Regions from separate parts of the Pseudarthrobacter sp. 1C304 genome, predicted to be linked through region 3. Evidence: riboswitches for the same ligand, from Rfam matches in the RefSeq annotation. Region 3 holds a riboswitch; each other region holds the start of a gene.
The links. Region 3 has a riboswitch for cyclic di-AMP ahead of ACTWQD_RS13115 (NlpC/P60 family protein). Riboswitches for the same ligand answer to the same signal wherever they lie in the genome.
Positions count from the first base shown of each region.

Region 1: another riboswitch for cyclic di-AMP. It lies ahead of ACTWQD_RS08730 (NlpC/P60 family protein); the one in region 3 lies ahead of ACTWQD_RS13115 (NlpC/P60 family protein).
Region 2: another riboswitch for cyclic di-AMP. It lies ahead of ACTWQD_RS03760 (hypothetical protein); the one in region 3 lies ahead of ACTWQD_RS13115 (NlpC/P60 family protein).

Region 1 covers NZ_JBQQCH010000003.1:253,814-257,079, forward strand. Annotated here, with positions in the region: gene ACTWQD_RS08720 (serine hydrolase) at 1-92, opposite strand, end outside; gene ACTWQD_RS08725 (dihydrofolate reductase family protein) at 305-892, shown strand; gene ACTWQD_RS08730 (NlpC/P60 family protein) at 950-1,702, opposite strand; cyclic di-AMP (ydaO/yuaA leader) riboswitch at 1,708-1,877, opposite strand; gene ACTWQD_RS08735 (hypothetical protein) at 2,080-2,349, shown strand; gene ACTWQD_RS08740 (DNA alkylation repair protein) at 2,399-3,049, opposite strand.
Region 2 covers NZ_JBQQCH010000001.1:790,482-793,747, forward strand. Annotated here, with positions in the region: gene upp (uracil phosphoribosyltransferase) at 1-459, shown strand, start outside; gene ACTWQD_RS03755 (VOC family protein) at 553-930, shown strand; gene ACTWQD_RS03760 (hypothetical protein) at 1,025-1,798, opposite strand; cyclic di-AMP (ydaO/yuaA leader) riboswitch at 1,797-1,957, opposite strand; gene ACTWQD_RS03765 (ATP-binding protein) at 2,101-3,266, opposite strand, start outside.
Region 3 covers NZ_JBQQCH010000006.1:164,850-168,115, forward strand. Annotated here, with positions in the region: gene mobA (molybdenum cofactor guanylyltransferase) at 1-317, opposite strand, end outside; gene ACTWQD_RS13110 (HNH endonuclease) at 397-897, opposite strand; gene ACTWQD_RS13115 (NlpC/P60 family protein) at 1,116-1,898, opposite strand; cyclic di-AMP (ydaO/yuaA leader) riboswitch at 2,209-2,378, opposite strand; gene ACTWQD_RS13120 (M23 family metallopeptidase) at 2,515-3,266, opposite strand, start outside.

The sequences.
Region 1 (3,266 bases), on a different contig from region 3:
AGGCGCCGGGCCACCCCCCATAGACCACCGCTGGTGGCGTCACGTGCATGCCGGCTGCTGCTGTAGTGCCGGCCGGGCCCCCAGGACTTCATCCGACCTCATTCCCGGCGCTTCGTCGGGCGCGCGATAACGGCTGCCGCAGACAAGATCGCAGGCATTCTGTTCCTTGAAAAGTACAAAACCGCGGCGCGGCTTCAAATCTATCGCATTCTGCCCCGGGTACCGCCCGAGTGCAAGGGGGAAGGCTTGTCGGTCCCCGCCGTATTCTGAAAGCCCCTGCCGGAAGAACAGCAAAGGAGCTCCGATGCGCAAGGCCATTGTCATGATGCAGGTTTCCCTTGACGGGTTCATCGAGGGACCGGGCCACGACCTGAGCTGGCACCGGGTCGATGACGAGCTGCACAGCCACTTCAACCATGAGCTCCGGAAGATGGGAATGTTCCTGGACGGCCGCGTGACCTACGAACTGATGGCTGATTACTGGCCGACGGCGGACCAGGACCCGGCCAGTACGCCCACGGAAGCTGAATTCGCCGCAATCTGGCGGGACATGCCCAAAATTGTGTACTCCTCGACACTGCCGGCGGCGGGATGGAACACCGAGGTGGTGCGCGACGTCGTCGCCGAGGACATCGCGCTGCTCAAGGCACAGCCCGGTGGGGACATGGCCGTTGGCGGTGCGAACCTCGCGGCAACCTTCCGGCGGCTCGGCCTGATCGACGAATACTGGGTTTACGTTCATCCGGTACTGGTTGGACGCGGCACGCCCCTGTTTGCGGAGGCGGATGCCTCCACGCCGCTCCGGCTGCTGGAGACCCGGACCTTCGGCAACGGCGTGGCGCTGCTGCGGTACGCGGTGGAGGCGGACACAGCACACGCAAAAGACCGGTGATCCGTTGCCCCCAAGGCAACCGATCCACCGGTCTTCTGCGTGCGGATGGCGGTGCTGCTAGCCGGCGCGGACGAACGTCACGGGGCCGGTGGCGGTCAGCCAGGACAGCGGGTGGGTCATGGTGGCGTTGACGCCGTTCATGCCGCCGCTGATGGCCTGGCCGTTGCCGGCGTAGATGGCAACGTGGCCGGACTGGACAATCATGTCGCCGGGCTGCGGGGTGGAGACAACCGTGCCGTACTTCATGAAGGCCATCGGTCCAATGTCACCGACCGGGATGCCGGCGGAGTTCAGGGCCTTCTCCACCACGGCGGTGCAGTCCTGGGTGATGCCGATCTGGCCGTACGCGACAGCCAGCAGGGTGGCGTTGACTCCGCCTGCTGCTGCCGGGGCTGCGGCGGCCGGGGCTGCTGCTGCCGGGGCGGGCGCCGACTGGACCTTGACGGTGGCCTTGGCTGCGGGGGCCGGTGCTGCTGCCGGGGCAGGTGCAGCCGGGGCCTTCGGAGCGGCGACGGGCTTCGGGGCCTCGACCACGGGGGCCGGCGTCGTCTCGACGGCCGGGCGCTCGAAGGTGATCTGGACTGCGGAATCCGCCATGACCGGTGCTACCTGGCCCTGGACGTCCACGGTCGACGCCGGGGAGGCGTCGCGCTCGGCCGGCGCGTCGGCTGCGTTGGCGGCCATGGCGCCGCTGAGCACCATTCCGGAAGCGGCGACGAGGACTGCGGCCTGGCGGCCGATGGTTCCGGCGGTACGGCGTTTGCTGCGAAGTTCGGCGCGTTTGGACGCACGGGTATTGCTAAAAGTCATTGAAAAGAGCCTCTCCCAATGCCTGCGAGGTGAGCTGTCGGATTCGGATGGGAGGCACCCGGCCGCACTCGGGCCCGAACATTGCGGGCCGTGCGGCTTCACCCCAAGACCCCTGGAACAGCGGGCCAAAATGTGGTTTCCCCGTCTCTGCCGGACGTTGCTGCGAGTTATCCCCTGGCCGCGGCAGAGTTAGGCAATCGGCTGGGGAGAGCCCGTCTCGGTAACAACAGGCACTTAACCACGGTAACGGAATGATCACGGAGTGTCACATCGAGGTAACGGCGGGGTGCCGGGCCGGCAGGTGATTGCCCATCGACGGCAAGGGCATCCGGCATAGGATGATGCCATCACCGTTCCCCCGAGGCGGAGGCCCGATCATGAACAATCCCGAGTTCAACCGGCATTGCGTCGCCCTGTGCCAGCTGCGGAGCGAGCCGCAGGAGGACTTCAGCGTCAACACTGAACTCCTGGTCCTGGAAAGTGGTGAAGTCCACGTTTCCACGTGGGACGCAGAGCCGCGCGACGGCGGTTTCGACGCGCACGTGCTCAACGACCGGGTGGATGCGCTCGGCTTTATGGTGGTCACCGATTGGGAATTCTTCGACGGGAAGGCCTACGCGGTGGTGGAGCGCCGGCCCGGGACCTGAGCCGGCCATAGAGCTGAGCCGGCCCGGGCCCGGCTGCGCGGCGCGAGGGTCAGAGATGCAGCTCGGGCCGGCGCCGGGCCATGTCGTCGACCACACGGGCGACCGCCTCCGCGGCGGCAGCGCCGCCGTCGTCCTCCACGTCCCGGCCGGACGTCGACGCCAGCACCAGGCGCGCATGGCGCGCGAACCGGGGCCAGTCCCCGGCACCTGCCCGGAGCGCGCGGAGCGGGGACAGCAGGGCGGCCCGGCGCAGCCAATCGTCGGGATCCCGCGCCCACCGGTCCAGGACGCTGTCGGCGCGCACCCTCCGGACGACGTCGAGCCGCTCCACCAGGGGGCCCACGACGTCGGTGGAGAGCGGGTCCACCAGCGCGGCCGTGCGTGCGCTCCGCACGAAGCCCTCGATCCGCGTCAGGTCCGTGTTGGTCAGGAGGCGGACTCTGGACTGCAGGAGGACGACGGCGGCGAGCCGGCGCTCGAAGACGGGCACCTCCCACAACTCGGAACTGAGCGCAGTGATGTCATCGTGCGTCAGTGCGGGATGGCGGCGGAGGGCATCGCGGACCGTGCCGCGGACCGCCCCGACGGAGGCGCCGTAATACCGGTGGTTGCCGCCGTGCCTCGCTTCGGCGTCCTCGGCGCGCTCCCATGACGACTCGCGCTGGAGCGCAGTGTCTATGAAGTCGCCGGCATCGCTCATTTCTTCATTCTGTCGCATGCCGGCGGACTTCCCGCGGTCGGGAACCTGCCGGCTGCCCACGGGAGCCCTGCCGGAGCCCAGGCGAATCCCAGGCGGGCGGAGCCTGCAGCGTGATGCCTGCGGCGTGAGGCCTGCACACCCGCGGCCTGGAGTCTGCCGGATCCCGGCCGGACCGCGTTGGTGGCGTGATGCCTGTCCGCCCGCGGTCTGGGACCTG
Region 2 (3,266 bases), on a different contig from region 3:
ACCACTGTGGGCACCGCGTTCACCAAGCCCACCCCGCTGGTGGTCCCCATCCTGCGCGCGGGGCTCGGCATGCTGGAAGGCATGACCAAGCTGGTCCCCACTGCCGAGGTCGGATTCCTGGGCATGGCCCGCGACGAAGAGACCCTGGACATCATCACCTACGCCGAGCGCCTCCCCGAGGACCTTACGGACCGGCAGATCTTCGTCCTGGACCCCATGCTGGCCACCGGCGGCACCCTGCGCGAGGCCATCAAGTTCCTCTTCAAGCGCGGAGCCTCCGACGTCACCTGCATCTGCCTCCTGGCCGCCCCCGAGGGCCTGGCCAAGCTGGAGGAAGAGCTGGCCGACGCCAACGTGACGATTGTCCTGGCCTCTATCGACGAGAAGCTGAACGAAAAGTCCTACATCGTTCCGGGCCTGGGCGACGCCGGCGACCGCCTCTACGGCGTGGCCGGCTAAGCACCCACATGGTCCCGGAGCCCGCCCGCGGCGGGCCGCCGGGACGGCGAACAGCCCTACCGTAACCCTCGCCACGGGGCTAGCCTGTGCCCCATGGACTGGAAACTCGAACTCATCTTTGTCCCGGTGTCCGACGTCGACCGCGCGAAGGATTTCTACGTCAACAAGGTGGGCTTCAACGCCGACTATGACGAGCGGCCCGCGGACGGCATCCGCTTCGTCCAGCTGACCCCGCCGGGGTCCGGCTGTTCCATCGCGATCGGTGAGGGCCTGAACAACGCCCCGCCCGGCACCGCTCCAGGGCTGCAGCTCGTGGTCAGCGACATTCAGGCCGCGCATCAGCAGCTGAAGGACAACGGCGTGGACGTCAGCGACATCGACGTCCAGGACTGGGGCCACTTCGTCTACTTCGCCGATCCCGACGGCAACAAATGGGGCGTGCAGTACATCCCCAACCGCCCCAACGGCTAGGCGGCCCAAGGGAGACGCAAGCCCAGGGAAACCGCAGAAACGCGCAGGGCCCCGGATCCAGTGGATCCGGGGCCCTGCGCAGCCGCAACGGTGTCTAGTACCAGTTGTTGGCGTAGTGGAAGTTCAGTGCGCCGCACGGCGAACCGTAGCGGTCCTTGACGTACTCCAGGCCCCAGTTGATCTGGGTCCGGTAGTTGGTCCGGTAGTCAGCGCCTGCGCTGGCCATCTTCTCAGCGGGCAGGGACTGCACCACGCCGTAGGCGCCGCTGGTGGGATTCGTCGCCGTCGTCTCCCAGTCCGACTCCTTGGTCCAGAGCTTCATCAGGCACTGCATCTGGCTGGGAGCCCAGCCGTAAGCGCCCAGCTGGCTGGCCGCGTAGGCCTGCGCGCCGGCGGGGTCGTTGACGGCAACCGGCTCAGGAGCCGGTGCCGGGGCCGCTGCAGGAGCGGGTGCGGCCGGAGCAGGGGCCGCCGGGGCGGGGGCTGCCGGCGCGGCAGGAGCTTCGGCGGGCGTCACCTCGGCGGCCGGGGCCGCGGCGGGGAGATTGACCTGGTTATCGACCCGGACCCGCTCAAAGTCGAGCTGCGTCAGAGGATCCGCCGTCGCGGCGGTGGAACTGCTGGCGGTAGCGTTGCGGGCGGCCGTCTCGGAGGCCTGCCCGGCCGCGCCGACCCCCACCAGCACTGCGCAGGCGGCGGCCACCACGGCGGCCCGGCGGCCCGTGGCCCCGAAGTTCTTGACCCACCTCGATTTTGAACGCGTCCGGGTTGATACGGGTGCGGCCGGTTCGGCGCGGTGCCGTGAACGCTCAGTGTGGGTCTTGCGTGCAGCGCCGTCAGGGCGCGAATGTGCCTTGAAGTCAGTCATGATCGCCTCTCAACGCCTGCGGAGTTAGCTGTCGGGTTCGGATGAGGTCATCCGGCCGCACGGAATCTCACGTGTCGGCTTCACCCCAAGGGTGCAAGATGCAGAAATGCCCGGGAACTCTGGGTCCCCCGCCTCTGCCTTATCCAGCGGAATCCGGGAGGCGGCAGAGTTTGGCGTACATCCGGATATGCGGCCCTAGCGATGGCCACACCCTAAAAACGGTACAGGACCCCGCCGCTCAAGTCACATTTTGGTAACGGGGATCACGGCTGCGGCGTTGCGCCTTGCGACGCCGGCGCGGCTCAGGATTCCGTCTTGGCCGCGGGTAACCGCACCGTGAACTCGGTCCGGCCGGGAACGGACGTCACAGTGACCGTGCCGCCGTGGGCCTCGACGATTGACTGCACGATGGACAGCCCCAGCCCGCTGGTTCCTTCTGCCGACGCAACAGGGGCCGACGCAACAGGGGCTGGCGCCGGCGCTGCCGGGGCCGGGGCGGCCGGCAGTCCCGGGGCCGAGCCGGCTGCGGGCAGCCGCGGCGGGCGCTGCGGCACGTGCGCCACAGGCTGCCGGCTCGGTGCCGGCGTCGTGACCGCCACGGGATTCTTCCGGGAAGCGTCCGCCCGGGTGAAGCGCGCAAACACCCGTCCCACAAACTCGGGGGCGATCCCGGGGCCATTGTCCGTCACCCTGACCACGGCGCTGCCGTCCGGAGCGCGCTGCACGCCCGTCACCACCGTGGTTCCCGGGCCGGTGTGCTTGCGCGCATTGGAGAGCAGGTTGGCCAGCACCTGGTGAAGCTGCGTCGCGTCGCCGCGGACCACCACCGGCTCTTCGGGGAGCTCAAGGTGCCAGACGCGGTCCGGCGCCATCACCTTCTCGTCACTGACCGTCTCAACCGCCAGCTGGGTGAGGTCCACATCGCTGAGTTTGAGCGGCTGCCCCTCATCCAGCCGGGCGAGCAGGAGCAGGTCCTCCACCAGGGTGGTCATCCGTTCAGACTGGCTCTGCACACGGGCCAGAGACTTCTGGCCGTCGGGGGTGAAACGCTCGGTCATCCGCATCAGCTCGGTGTAGCCGCGGATGGCCGTCAGGGGCGTGCGCAGCTCATGCGAGGCGTCCGCCACGAACTGGCGGACCTTCATTTCGCTCTCCTGCCGCGCCTGCAGGGCATTGGAGACGTTGTCCAGCATCAGGTTCAGGGCATGGCCCACGCTGCCCACCTCCGTGCCCGGATGCGCAGCCGACTCCGGCACCCGGACAGCGAGCGCCACCTCCCCGGCGTCCAGCGGCAGGCGCGAGACCTGGGTTGCCACCTCAGAAAGCTGATCCAGCGGCTTCATGGTCCGGCGGATCAGGGCCGTTCCGGCCAGGCCGATCACCAGCAGACCGCCGGCGGACACGATCACCATGGTCCACACCAGGGAAGCCAGTGTGTTCTGCCGGTCCGCGAGGGGGAGGCCGGTGA
Region 3 (3,266 bases):
CGGGGCATGTCGCAGGCGAGAACCAACGTGTACGGGGCAGGGGCGCGGTGCCGGTCCTGGGCACGGCGGGCCAAAGCGGAAAGGCCAGCGGCAATCGCTGCGGCCGGGCCGGTGAAGGGCGGGTCCTCCCGGCAGGCCAGCACACCCTCGGGCAGCGTTCCCGGGTCGGGGCCCACGACGGCGACGGCCGAAGCCCCGCCGGCTGCCTGCAGGGCCCGCTCCAGGAGGGTGGCGCCGTCGTGCATCAGCGCGGGCTTGGGCACGCCCCCCAGCCGGGAGGAGCGGCCTCCGGAGAGGATGACGGCATCAAATTCCACCGGCCCAGCCTAACCCGTGCTGGCTTGAACAGCCGGGCGGATCGATCTGCCGGGCAGCAGGTTCCGGCGGAGGGGCGTTTCAGGCGGCAGATTCGGGCAGCAGGAACGGGTCCCACGCCGGCGTCGGTTTCTCCAGTTCCTTGATCTGCCAAGTGGTGCCTTTGGGTGGCGCGGGACTGAAACCAAGCTTCCATCCCATTTCACCGGGCGTGTGGTCACCTTTGGCGTTGTTGCACCGCAGGCAGGCGGCAACAAGGTTTTCCCAGGAATCCGCCCCTCCCCTGGACTTGGGCTGGACGTGGTCGATGGTGTGGGCCGCTTTGCCGCAATACGCGCAGCGGTGCCCGTCCCGGCGGAGCACACCACGGCGGCTGACCGTAGTGACGGTATTGTACCGGGGCCTGATGTAGCGGTTGAGGAGGATCACCGAGGGCCGGCCCAGGACGTCCTGCGGTCCGACGACGGGGTCGTCGCCTTCCGCCACGACACTGGCCTTTCCGGTCAGCACGAGCACCAGCGCCCGGCGGAAGGTCACTACCGCCAGCGGCTCATATCCAGCATTCAGAACGAGAGTGCGCATCCGCATACCTCTTCACGGCCGCACCCGCCAGGGGCACGAGGGCCGGCTGCCCTCTGCATGGTCGGGCTATGGATCGACAAAACAAGAGTAAACATGGAGATGCGGTTTCGCCGAATATTTTTTTCCGGCTGCGGTCACTGTCTGCTGAAGTTCATGCCCCGGCAACGCAAAGGACCCCTGCCAAAAGGCAGGGGTCCTTGGGTGTTGCTGGGGGTTCTTTAGCCGCCGACGCGGATGAAGACCGGGCCGGAGCCGACGTTCACGCTCTGCAGGGAGGTGGTTCCGCCGTTCCAGCCGCCGTGCACGGCCATGCCGTTGCCAACGTAGACAGCGATGTGGGCCAGGCCGGAGCCGCCGTTCTGGTAGTAGGCGAGGTCGCCTGCGCGTGCCTCGCTGGCGCTGACGGTGCGGCCCAGGGACAGGTAACCTGCCGGCCAGCCGTGGTAGTTGATGCCGGCCGCGGCCAGGGCGTTGGTGGCGAGTCGGGTGCAGTCCTGGCCAACGCCGATCTGTGCGTAGGCAGCGGCGGCGATCGTAGCGCCCATGCCGCTGGCGACGGCGGCCGGAGCCTTGGTGCCCGCTGCGGCGGCGGTGGCGGTGGCGGCGACCTTGGTGCTGGCGGTCTTGGCGGTGTTAGTCGTGTTGGCCGCGGGAGCCTCCTGGACCTTCACTACCGGCTTCGGGGCCTCGACGACGGGAGCCGCGGTGGTGGTGACAGCCGGCTTCTCGTAGGAGATGGCAATGGTGGAAGCAGCCGAGATGGTCGCGGGGGCGGCCGACTGGACCTCGAGCGTGGACGCCGAGGTGGATTCGCGCTGGACGTTGGCCTCAGCAGCGTTGGCTGCGACACCGCTGGTCAGGACGAGGCCTGAGGCTGCAGCGATAACGGCGGCCTGGCGGCCCATGCCACCGGCGTTGTCGCCGACAGCCTTGGCAATGACAGCAAGCGAGTTGGTCTTGGTGACCTCGGCGCGGTGCCGTGCGTTTGCACGAGTAGTCATTAAGTTCTCTCTTTCGTGATCCTGGGTCCGCGCTTTTCAGGCGCGGGCTGAGGACGCTCCGGCATCTTGGGGGTACGCCGGATCGCCCCTGAAATGGGTTACTTAGCGAAGGGTGTACTGCGAAGACGCGCCAAAAGCGGGAACTGCGTGCAGGTGCATGGCCTGCGGGCCGGACTCAACAGAGATAGAGGCGGCGGTGTGAGATCCGGTCCGGGCGCCGGCAAGGGCGTTCCGGGTTTCGGACATCAGCGGGCTCGAAAGAGCCGCGCAAGCGCGGTGGCGCGCAGCATTGTGGCGTGAAGACACGAAAGTAGCCTCTCCCAATGCCTGCGAGGTGAGCTGTCGGATTCGGATGGGAGTCACCCGGCCGCGCTGCTTCCTGGGAAGCTTTGCGACTTAACCCCTAGGTCTTCTTGCGAAGACCAAAATTGGTTCCCCCGCCCCTGCCAGACGATGTAATGCGAACGGACCTTGAGCGGTGGCAGAGCTAGGCAATCCACTCAAGAGCGCCAACTTCGGAAAAGTTGGCGTGGGTCAAACGTACAACAGTTGGGGCTCAATGTCACATTCAGATCACGGCGTGTCACAGAAGTGCGAGAGCGTCCGATCAGCTTTGTTAGAGCCAGCCGGTCGGGTCAACGACTTCGCCGTTGACCATGACTTCGAAGTGGAGGTGGCAGCCGGTGGAGGCGCCGGTGGTGCCGCTCATCGCCACAACCTCGCCGCGGGAGACCTGCTGGCCCACCTTGACGGCGTCGGAAGACAAGTGGTTGTAGGTGGTCTCGAGGCCGTTGCCGTGGTCAATCACTACACGGTTGCCGCCGCCGTAGGGGTGCCATCCGGTAAAGGTCACGGTGCCGCTGGCAGCCGCAACTACGGGGGTACCGCACTGGGCGGAGTAGTCCTGGCCGCGGTGGAACTCGCCGGAACCGCCGGTGATGGGGCTGACCCGGTAGCCGAAGGGCGATGCAGTCTTCAGCTGGGCCAGGGGCGCACCCAGGCTGCCGGCGGAGGCCGCCCGGGAGATCGAATCCACGGACTGCGCGCTCAGGAGCTGCTTGAGCTTTCCGTCCGGATCACCCTGGGTGGTTACGGCTGTGCGGTTGAAGTCAATTTTTGCCTCGCCGGCCGTGACGTCGGGCTGGACTGCGGCCGAAACGGACCCGGCAGATCCGGCGTCCGTGGCCATCACGGGTCCCGTGGCGGGGACGGTCACGGTGAGGACCAGTCCCGTGGCGGCGAGGGCGATGCCGGCCTTCTGCCCGACGCCGCTCGCGGCGGCGAAGTCAGTTACCTGGCGGAACGGGCTGCGGCGGCCCCTGCGCTCATCACGGTGCGCGTCACGTGGACGGTCCGCCATAATGGCGA